DNA from 3 places in the Streptomyces sp. NPDC041108 genome. Region 1 is predicted to be linked to each of the others. Evidence: riboswitches for the same ligand, from Rfam matches in the RefSeq annotation. Region 1 holds a riboswitch; each other region holds the start of a gene.
The links. A riboswitch is a leader RNA that binds a small molecule or an ion and turns the genes downstream of it on or off. The one in region 1 is predicted to bind cyclic di-AMP.
Positions count from the first base shown of each region.

Region 1 (3,222 bases):
CGGACCGTATGGCCGCCGAGTGAGCGCTGTCTGGGCTTGCGGTGCGCTGCCACGTGGAGTCCATGTCCTCTCCGTACGACCGCCGTCCGCGGTACGGACATCGTCTGTCCGTACGGACCGCCTGGGGGGAGCGGTGGCACGTCCGGCGGCGGCCCGCCCAGGGGGGAGCGGGACGCCGCCGGACCTTCTCGGCGGTGGTGTCCGACTGCCGCCCCTGGCCGGGCGGCGGTGGGGAGCCGGTCACCTGAGGGAGGACGCTAAACCTGGGCGTGAGGGCACGGTAACGCGTTGTACGGAAGTGGCGCGCACCGACCGCGAGGTGACCGTATGTGACCGTGATCCCACCCTGGCGCCGCCGCCTTCACGCTGAGCGATGACCGATACGGTCATTTCGGACCACTCGGCGCCACGGCGGTGCTATGCGGCGCATATATGCAAGATCAGTTCTCCGTGTGACGGCACCGGGGCCGCGGAGCCGTCGCGTCCCATGGCCCGGTGGCCCCCGCGCCCGGCCGGCCGAGGGCTCCTCATTAGGCTCCGCGCATGGACGTACTCATCCACCTCGTCGTCGCGCTCCACATCATCGGCATCGCCTCGCTCCTGGGTGGCTTCCTCACCCAGATGAAGGCCATGGGGCAGGGCACCGCCCGCTTCGTGCCCGCCATGCTCCACGGCGCCCTCACCATGCTCGTCACCGGCGTGCTTCTCGTCGGCCTCAACCAGGCCGACGACCAGCCCGTCGACAACATCAAGATCGGCGTCAAGCTCGCCCTGCTGGTCGTCATCCTGGGGCTGGTCTATGTGAAGCGGGACGAGGAGAAGGTGGAGAAGCCGCTGTTCGGCCTGGTGGGGGCGCTGACCATCGCGAACGTGTTCATCGCGGTGCTCTGGACCTGACGGTCCGCGCCCCCCGGCGAACCCTGCCGCTACGCCGGCCGCACCACGCTGTGCACCGACGACTCGCCGTCGTAGAAGACCGACTCCTCGCGGACGTACGTGCCCGGCTTCGGGGCGTGGATCATCATGCCGTTGCCGATGTAGAGGCCGACGTGGCCGATGTTGTCGTAGAAGAAGACGAGGTCGCCGGGCCTGGCGTCGGCGAGGGGGACCGTGGTGCCGGCGGCGGCCTGGTCGTAGGTGGTGCGGGGGAGGTCGACGCCGGCGGCCTTCCAGGCGGCCTGGGTGAGGCCGGAGCAGTCGTAGGACCCGGGGCCGGTGGCGCCCCAGACGTACGGCTTGCCGATCTGCGCGCGGGCGAAGGCGATGGCCTTGGCGGCCTTCGTGGCGTACGTGGAGTCCTCGGCCGGGGCGGTGGTCCCCGGGATGGCGCCGGTGGACGTCCCCGTGCCGGTGGAGGCGTCCTCCGGGGTCCCTTCCGCCCCTCCTCGGCCTGTCCAGGAGTCCTGGCCGCCCTGGAGGCTCTGGGCTTCTCGGGACTCCTGGGGCGCCGCCTGCTGCCGCGCGAGTTCCTCCGCCTTGCGGTCGGCCTCCTCCCGCTCGCGCTGCTCGATCGCGGCGAGCCGGGCCTTCTCCTCGGCGGTGAGGGTGGACAGCAGTTCGCGGGCCTGGGCGAGCTTCGCCTGGACCTTGGCCTTGCTGGCCTTGAGGGCGTTCTGTGACTCGGTGAGCTGTCCGAGGCTGTCGCTCGCCTCCTGGCGCTGCTCCGCCGCCTCGGCCTGGTCGCTCGCATACGCGTCGACGGCTTCCTTCTGACGGTCCGTCAACCGGTCCATCAGCTGGTTCTGGTCGAAGTAGTCCTGCGGGTTGTCCGCCAGCAGCAGCGACGCCCGGTCGGGGGCCGCCGCGCCCGTGCGGTACTGGGCCGCGGCGAAGGAACCCAGTTCCTCACGCGTCTCGTTGAGCTTCTCCTGGCGCTTGGCGACGGCTTCGAGGAGGGTCTCGACCTGCCTCTTCTGCTTGGTCGTCTTCTCCTTGGCCGCGTTGTAGGTCTCGGTCGCCGAGCCGGCCTGGCGGTAGAGGTCGCCGACCTTCTTCTCGACTTCCTCCAGGCTCGGCTTGTCGTCGGCGGAGGGCGCGGCCGTGGCCGTGGCCGTCTGGGAGAGCAGGGCCACGGAGGTGAGGGCTGCGGTGGCGAGAGCGGGGGTGCGTATGCCCGCGCGCGTTCCGGCCGGACCCGGCTTGCGGTGCGGCGCCATGGTTCGGCGTCTCCTTCCGTAGTCCGCCTACCGAGTTAGCTGTCGGGTTCGGGCGCAAGCTTCGGAAGGTTTGCCCTACGGCCCTTGCCGCGTGCGGCGGTCGGGCCGATTCACCCCGGAGAACGGTGGGTCCCCGGCTCCGGCTGCCCCGATGGGCGCACCGGACTCGGCGGAGGTCGTGCGGCCCGGCGACGTTCGCCGGTTGGGTCGTACGGCCCAGAAGAAAAAGCTAACCAACTCGTGTGGTCCGTGTGAAGGTTGATGTTCGATATGCCCGATACGTTTTCGTGACCTTAGCCTCTTCTGTGCGGCAAGCGGTACGCTCGATCGCTCACCGTCGCACCTCGGTCGCGGTACGTGGCGCTGCGGGCCGGTACGTGGCGGACGCGGACTTCCCGGGGCGGCCTCCCGCTGTCAGTGCGGGCGCCTAGACTCGGAGAGCGATGAGCAGCCTCTTTGACGACAGCTTCCTGGCGGACCTCCAGGCCCCCCGCGGCCACGCGGAGGAGCCCCCGCCGCCGCCCGAGGACGATCACGTACCGGAGCCGCTTCCGGACGATCTGTTCGGCGGGAAGTTCGACGTGCCTCCGGACCGGGACGCGTACTACCGCGACGGCGCCCCCCGCCCCGCGCTCGACGCGGCGGCGCTCCTGGACGGGCTGAACGACAACCAGCGCGCGGCCGTGGTCCACGCGGGCTCGCCCCTGCTCATCGTGGCCGGCGCCGGCTCCGGCAAGACCCGGGTGCTCACCCACCGCATCGCGCACCTGCTCGGCGAGCGGCAGGTCCACCCGGGCCAGATCCTCGCGATCACCTTCACCAACAAGGCCGCCGGCGAGATGAAGGAGCGCGTCGAGCAGCTCGTCGGCCCGCGCGCGAACGCGATGTGGGTCATGACCTTCCACAGCGCGTGCGTCCGGATCCTGCGGCGCGAGTCCAAGAAACTCGGCTTCACGTCCTCCTTCTCGATCTACGACGCCGCCGACAGCAAGCGCCTGATGGCGCTCGTCTGCCGTGATCTGGACCTCGACCCGAAGCGCTTCCCGCCCAAGTCCTTCAGCGCCAA
Region 1 is NZ_JBVIYK010000003.1:632,289-635,510, reverse strand. Features, by position in the region: gene ACZ6BB_RS12340 (C40 family peptidase) at 1-53, opposite strand, end outside; gene ACZ6BB_RS12335 (hypothetical protein) at 544-897, shown strand; gene ACZ6BB_RS12330 (C40 family peptidase) at 927-2,156, opposite strand; cyclic di-AMP (ydaO/yuaA leader) riboswitch at 2,166-2,338, opposite strand; gene pcrA (DNA helicase PcrA) at 2,600-3,222, shown strand, end outside.

Region 2 (3,222 bases), on a different contig from region 1:
CCGACAGCCATCCGCGCTTTCCCAAACGCCTGCCGGCCGCCGTCCAGCAGGACAACGGCCGGGGCATGGTCATCATCCGGTGGCTGACCGCCGAATGCGGCGGCAGGCTGAGCGTCAGACCCACACGGGAGGGCGGCAAGACGGTGGCGATCGAGCTTCCGTGGACGGTCCCCGTCCAGCCGGTCACCGCGAGTGGTTCGCCGGAGACCTGACGGGACGGCTCTCCCGTCCGGCGGGTGGCGACGGCGGTGCGGTGCCCCGGCCGGAGGCGCGTCCCACCAGCTTCGGGAGCAGGCCCCACAGCAGGAGGCACGCCAGGAGGGTGCCCGATCCGGCGACGATCCCGGCCGTCCGGCCGAGCGTCACGTCCACGACGAGCAGGACGGAGCCGGTGAAGGCCGGCATCAGCACGATCATCCCGGCGGTGGCCAGCCGGGACGAGACCCGGACGATGGCGGGCTTGGCGTTCTGCTGGAAGAGCGAACGGTGCAGGGCGGCCGGCGCGGTGAAGAGGGTCGCCGCGAGGACGGCCAGCAACAGGGTGGTGACGTAGGTGACACGCTGGAACGTGTCCAGATCCGGAAAGCGCGGGGTGAAGGCCAGCGTCAGCAGGAACGCGAAGAGGATCTGCACTCCGGTCTGGGTGACCCGCAGCTCCTGGAGCAACTCGGAGAAATTACGGTCGGCGCGTTCGAGGGGCGTCTCGTTACGCGCGGTGTTGGTGGGTACGTCGGCCATGACCGTGCGGGTAACCACATGAGTACGGCATACGCCGGCGGGGGGGGCGGCGGACAGCTCCACCGCCCCCGGGCGGTGGGTCAGCGGACCCGGCCGTACCAGACGCTCTTCGTCCAGATCTTCTGCAGCCGGACGACGTCACCCGTCTTCGGCGAGTGCCAGATCTTTCCCTTCCCCGCGTAGATACCGACGTGATAGACGTTCGAGCCCGAGTGGAAGAAGACGAGATCTCCGAGCTTGCGGCTGCTCACGGAGATGTGCTTCGTCTTGTTGTACTGCTGCTGGGCAGTACGGGGCAGCTTCTTGCCCGCCTTCTTGAACGAGTAGAGCGTCAGCCCCGAGCAGTCGAACCTGCCCGGACCCACGGCGCCGTACTTGTAGGGGGAGCCCTTCTTGGAAGCCGCGACCTTGAGTGCCTTCGACGCCACCGTGGCGGCCTCGGCGCCGGATGCGGCGCCCGGGACCACGATGCTGCCGCCGACGGCGGCGATGGTCAGAGCCGAGGCCGTACCGGCCCGGGTCAGCAGCGACGGGACACGATTCAGCGCAGACATGCGCAACCCTTCGTCAGCCGCCTGTGAAGGATGACCTGTCGGATTCGGGCTGGCGAAGTTGCCCGGCCGCTGACGCGGCTTCACCCCAAGGGCTGCTCGGCGCGGTCATGGCGTGACCGTTCCGGCGACCCGTCGTGCTTGGGTCCTCCACTCCTGCCGATGCAATCCTGTCGACCGGTCATCCGGGCGGCGGCAGGACTCGGCGTCCACCCGGATCGCCCCGCCGCTGCGGCGGGGGCTTGTCGTCAGGAAGGGATCTTGGCGTACTCAAGTGCGAAAATCCCAACGGAAGCGGGGATTTGTGGTCTTACTCACCACTCGGCCGTTCGGGTGGACAGGGCGTTTTCCATCGTTGTGTCCCAGTGGTCGAGGAGGTCCGCACCAGCGCCGGAATGCTGTACTCCGCCCATGTACCAGGCATCTTGCGCAACTTCACAGGTCCTCACGACGTATGGGCCGATGGGTCGATCGCGGTAGGCCGACCGGAGGGCGCCGAGCCGGGACCGGACGCCCCGTCAGTAGTACGGAACGCGATGCGCGATCGGTTCAGGCCGGCGAGTCCTCCGCCTCCGGCGGCAGTGCCACCCGGCCGGCGCGGCGCTCCCCGTCCAGGACGCGCAGTGCCCGCGCGAGTGTCGGCGCATGCACCTCGTTCTCCCCGCGCTTGTGCATCAGTTCGAGCGCGTCGCGCAGAGCGGTCGCCTTCGAGACGAGCGCCTGCGCCGCACGCAACCCGCGGTAGGTGTCGCCCGGACGAGCCGGATTGATCCGGCCGATCAGGTCCACCACGTCCAGGTAACGGTCGATCAGCTCCGCCTCGGCGCGGGTGAGCGCGGGCAGCGGTGGCAGTTCCGGGGGCAGCATCCGCGCCTCACCTCGCGCCGGGGAACGGGGGCGAGGGGGGCGCGACAGTGGTCTTGCGGCTCCGGACCACCCGGTCGGCCAGGCCGTACGCCACCGCCGCCTCGGCGTCGAGGAACTTGTCCCGCTCGATGTCGGCACTGACGCGCTCCGGGCTCTGCCCCGTGTGCCGGACGAGCATCTCCTCCATCTTCCGGCGGTTGCGCGTCAACTCCTCGGCCTGGATCGCCAGATCGCCGGCCTGCCCCTCGATCGGGTCGGCCAGGGCCGGCTGGTGGATCAGTACGCGTGCCCCCGGCAGCATCGACCGCTTGCCTGGCGTGCCCGCCGCCAGCAGTACCGCGGCGGCCGACCCCGCCTGCCCCAGGCAGACCGTCTCCACGTCGCAGGTGACGAACCGGATCGTGTCGTAGAGCGCCGTCATCGCACTGAAGGAGCCCCCGGGCGAGTTGATGTACAGCGCGATGTCCCGGTCCGGCGCCTGGTACTCCAGGTGCATGAACTGCACCATCACGTCGTTCGCCGACGTGTCGTCGATCCGCGTCCCGAGGAACACGATCCGTTCCTCCAGGAGCTTCGAGTACGGATCCATCGTCCGGTACCCCGCACTGGTGCGCTCGGTGAACTCGGGCAGCACATGACGGGCCGACGCTCGGCGCTCGGGCATGGGGTGTGCCTCCTCTGATCGACTTCCGTAAAAAATGTACAGGACGTACGTAGTTCGGAGGAGGGGATGAGGATCGGCTGAGAGCGAAAAGATCCTGGCGACGGCGAACGGTCCAGTCGGCGGCGAACGGTCCTGTCGGCGGTGAGCAGTCCCGTCGGCGGTGAACGGTCCCGCCGACGGGGGAGGGTCCCGCCGACGGTCAAGGGCCCGCCGACGGCGAAAGATCTCGCCGACAGCGAAAGATCCCCGCGGAGCGAGGGCTCCGCGGGGATCTCGGGTGGGGCCGGATCCGGCCGGTCAGTTGAGCGGTGCGGGGGCCGGGGTCCCGTAGAAGGTGACAGGCGGCCAGCCGCGGGCGGCGGCGAGCGCGTTCAGGGCTTCCGCGACTTCGAGCGCGGTGAT
Region 2 is NZ_JBVIYK010000013.1:128,207-131,428, reverse strand. Features, by position in the region: gene ACZ6BB_RS30995 (ATP-binding protein) at 1-212, shown strand, start outside; gene ACZ6BB_RS30990 (DUF6328 family protein) at 184-738, opposite strand; gene ACZ6BB_RS30985 (C40 family peptidase) at 819-1,292, opposite strand; cyclic di-AMP (ydaO/yuaA leader) riboswitch at 1,296-1,466, opposite strand; gene ACZ6BB_RS30980 (hypothetical protein) at 1,839-2,156, opposite strand; gene ACZ6BB_RS30975 (ATP-dependent Clp protease proteolytic subunit) at 2,164-2,820, opposite strand; gene ACZ6BB_RS30970 (hypothetical protein) at 3,118-3,222, opposite strand, start outside.
Region 2: it holds a riboswitch for cyclic di-AMP, as region 1 does, so the genes downstream of both, ACZ6BB_RS30985 (C40 family peptidase) here and ACZ6BB_RS12330 (C40 family peptidase) in region 1, are expected to answer to the same signal.

Region 3 (3,222 bases), on a different contig from region 1:
AGGTCGTCGAGGGCGGTGACGATCTCCTCCACGGGCACCTCGGGATTGTCGAAGTGCGTGTAGTAGAGGTCGATGTGGTCCGTGCCGAGGCGGGCGAGGGAGGCGTCGGCCGCGGCCTTGATGTTGGCCGCCGTCAGGCCCTGGTACTCGGGGTGCTGGCTCACCTTGGTCGCGACGACCACGTCGTCCCGGTTGCCGCGGGACTTGATCCACCTGCCGATGATCCTCTCGGACTCACCGCCCGTGTGGCCCTCCACCCAGGCCGAGTAGGAGTCGGCGGTGTCGACGAAGTTGCCCCCGGCGGCCGCGTAGGCGTCGAGAACGGCGAAGGACTGTGCCTCGTCGGCCGTCCACCCGAAGACGTTGCCGCCGAGGGAGAGGGGGAAGACCTCGATGTCGGACGTGCCCAGCTTGCGAAGAGAAGTCATGTCATCCATCAACCGGCGCGGCGGACGCCCGCATTCCACCCCGGCGTGAACGCCACGTGAAGCCGTGGGAGCGAGGCGCACGAGCGGGCGCCGGCCCCGAGGACGACGAACGCCGCGCGGTCCTCACGGGCCCACGCGGCGTCGTTGGTTCGTCGTCCGACCGGCTCTACGGGGTCAGACCCTTGCTGCGCAGCCACGCCGCCGGGTCGATGCCGCCGGCCGCGCCGCCGGGGTGGACCTCCATGTGGAGGTGGGCGCCGGTCACGTTGCCCGTGGCGCCCACGCGGCCGATGACGTCGCCGGTGGCGACCTTCTGGCCGACGCTGACGCCGATGGAGGACTGGTGGGCGTACCAGATCTCGGTGCCGTCATCGAGGGTGAGGACGGTCTTGTAGCCGTAGGAGCCCTCGTAGCCCGCCTGCGTGATGGTGCCGCCGTGGACGGCCTTGATCAGGGTGCCGGTCGGGGCGGCGAAGTCGAGGCCGGTGTGGTAGCCGGAGGACCAGTAGGGGCCGGCCTGGCCGAAGGTGGAGGTGAGGGTGTACGAGGAGGTGGGCAGCGTGAACTGCTTGGCGAGGGAGGCGAGACGCTCGGCCTCCTTCTTCGCCGCGGCCTCCTCCGCCGCCTTCTTCTTGGCGGCGGCCTCCTTGGCCTCGGCTTCCTTCTTCTCCTTGGCGGCCAGTTCGGCGGCCTTGTCCGCGGCGGCGGTCTGGGCGGCCTCGGCGGCGGCCTTGTCGAAGGCGTCCTGCTGGGACTCGGCCTGGGCCATGATGCGGGCGCGCAGTGCCTCACCGGCGTCCGCGGTGCCCTGCTGGGTCTCGGCGGCGGTCAGGCCGGCGCTGCTGAGCGGGGTCCTGGACGCCTCGGGCTCCGGCTCCTCGGCCTCGTCCTCGAAGACCGAGCCGACGTTCGGCATGTCGGGCATCGAGATGGACACCGGGGCCTTGCCGGACTGCGCGCTGGCCATGCCGGCGCCGCTGACGGCGGCTATGACTCCGACGCCGAGAACCGTGGAGCTGCGGCCGAGGCCGCCACGAGCGAGTACGCCGGTCTTCTTGGCGACGCGGTGCCGACCGCGAGCGGGGCGAAGGGTGTCCTCGCTGGGATTCCACTCCTGCCAGGGGCCCTCGTTGTCGCTGTTGTAGCTGCCGTAGCCGAACGTCCGGCTCTCGCCTTCGCGTTGGCTCGGCACGGGGGCTTCGGTCGCGGACCGGTTCGACGCCACGTGGGCGTACTCCTTCCTTCCTCCTCGCCTACCGGGTTAGCTGACGGGTTCGGAGCAGGAAGGTCTCCTACGCGCGTAAACCGGTCGTGCGGACTGCCACGACGGTCTCCGTGCGATTCACCCCAGGGTGTTGGTTCCCCGGTTCCCTTGCGGGATTCGGCGCGTGAGCACGGAGCCGTCTCTTGTGACGGCTGGGACGACCGCGCTGCGTTATCGAACGTTAATAGACACGAGCACTCCATTCCAAGCTGTTCTGAATGATCGTTCCGCACCCCCTGCTGGACTTTACGGGTCATGAGGGGTTTAAAACGGGCGAGTTGACTTGCCTCGGCAGTAACAAAAGTTCTGACGGGACATCAGCATGTCCACGGAGAACGATCAAACAGTCACGTTGGGTGATATAGAGGCCCCCCAGCAGCCCCCGCCTCCGCCCGAGGTCATGGCCGACGGACCGCCAGGAGAGCCATGTCGTCCGTCGTGCCGTCCCCCGTGTGCCGGCGCACCTCGTCCGCCAGGGTCGTCACCAGGGCGCGCGGAGCGGAGAAGACCCGCCCGGACAGGCGTTCGACCGGGTCGTAGAAGACACCGCACGCGTCCCGCGCCTCGGACAGACCGTCCGTATGGAAGAGCAGCGTGGCCCCCCGCGGAAACCCGGCCTCCTCCGCGCGGTCGGGCCAGGCGCCCAGATCCTCCATGCCCAGCGGGAGGGCCGGGCGCGGCGCGTCCAGGGAGCGCAGGGTGCCGTCGGCGAGCAGCAGGAGAGGCGAGGGGTGGCCCCGGTTGACGATCCGGGCGCGCCCGGCCCCGTGCGGGAACTCCGCCAGCACGGCCGTCACGAACCCCTCGTACTCCACCGCCGCGTCCCGCAGCGCGGCCTCCCGCCTGGTCGTCTCCCGGGCCAGCGCCCGCTCCAGCCGCTGGGCGACCGCTTCGAGCGTCGACTCCTGCTCGGCCGCCTCCCGGAACGCGCCGATCAGCACCGCCACCGCCGACACCGCGCCCAGCCCCTTGCCGCGCACATCGCCCACGATCAGCCGTACGCCGTGGGGCGAGTCCTGCACCGCGTACAGATCGCCCCCGATCGACGCCCCCGCCTGCGCGGCCTCGTAGCGCGCGGCGATCTCCAGCCCGCCGATCCGCTCCTGCGGCACCGGCAGGACGGCCCGCTGTGCCGCCTCGGCGATCTCCCGGGCGGTGGCGAGCCGGGCGTCGCTGCGGCGGACGAGACGGTTGATCAGTACGGCCAGTACGGCGACGGTGACCACCGTGGCGACCTCGGTGATCGCGTCCACCTGACCCGTGTCGCCGTAGTAGCCGCGCACGGCGCTGACCCCGGAGACCGAGACGATCCCGGTGATCACCGTGCCGTGCAGCGAGAAGAGCGGGGCCGCCACCAGGGGCGCGGCGGTGAAGAAGGGGACCGCCGTGAACTCCCGCGGGGTGAAGTGGTCGTAGAAGAGGCCGACGGTGATCAGCAGGGCCGGGACGGCGCGAGTGAGCGTACGGACGTAGGAGAACCGCCGCCCGACCGGCTCCCTCACACCCGCCACCCGTTCTCTGTGCCCACGG
Region 3 is NZ_JBVIYK010000010.1:307,336-310,557, reverse strand. Features, by position in the region: gene ACZ6BB_RS27750 (aldo/keto reductase) at 1-428, opposite strand, end outside; gene ACZ6BB_RS27745 (M23 family metallopeptidase) at 595-1,653, opposite strand; cyclic di-AMP (ydaO/yuaA leader) riboswitch at 1,664-1,825, opposite strand; gene ACZ6BB_RS27740 (PP2C family protein-serine/threonine phosphatase) at 2,091-3,203, opposite strand.
Region 3: it holds a riboswitch for cyclic di-AMP, as region 1 does, so the genes downstream of both, ACZ6BB_RS27745 (M23 family metallopeptidase) here and ACZ6BB_RS12330 (C40 family peptidase) in region 1, are expected to answer to the same signal.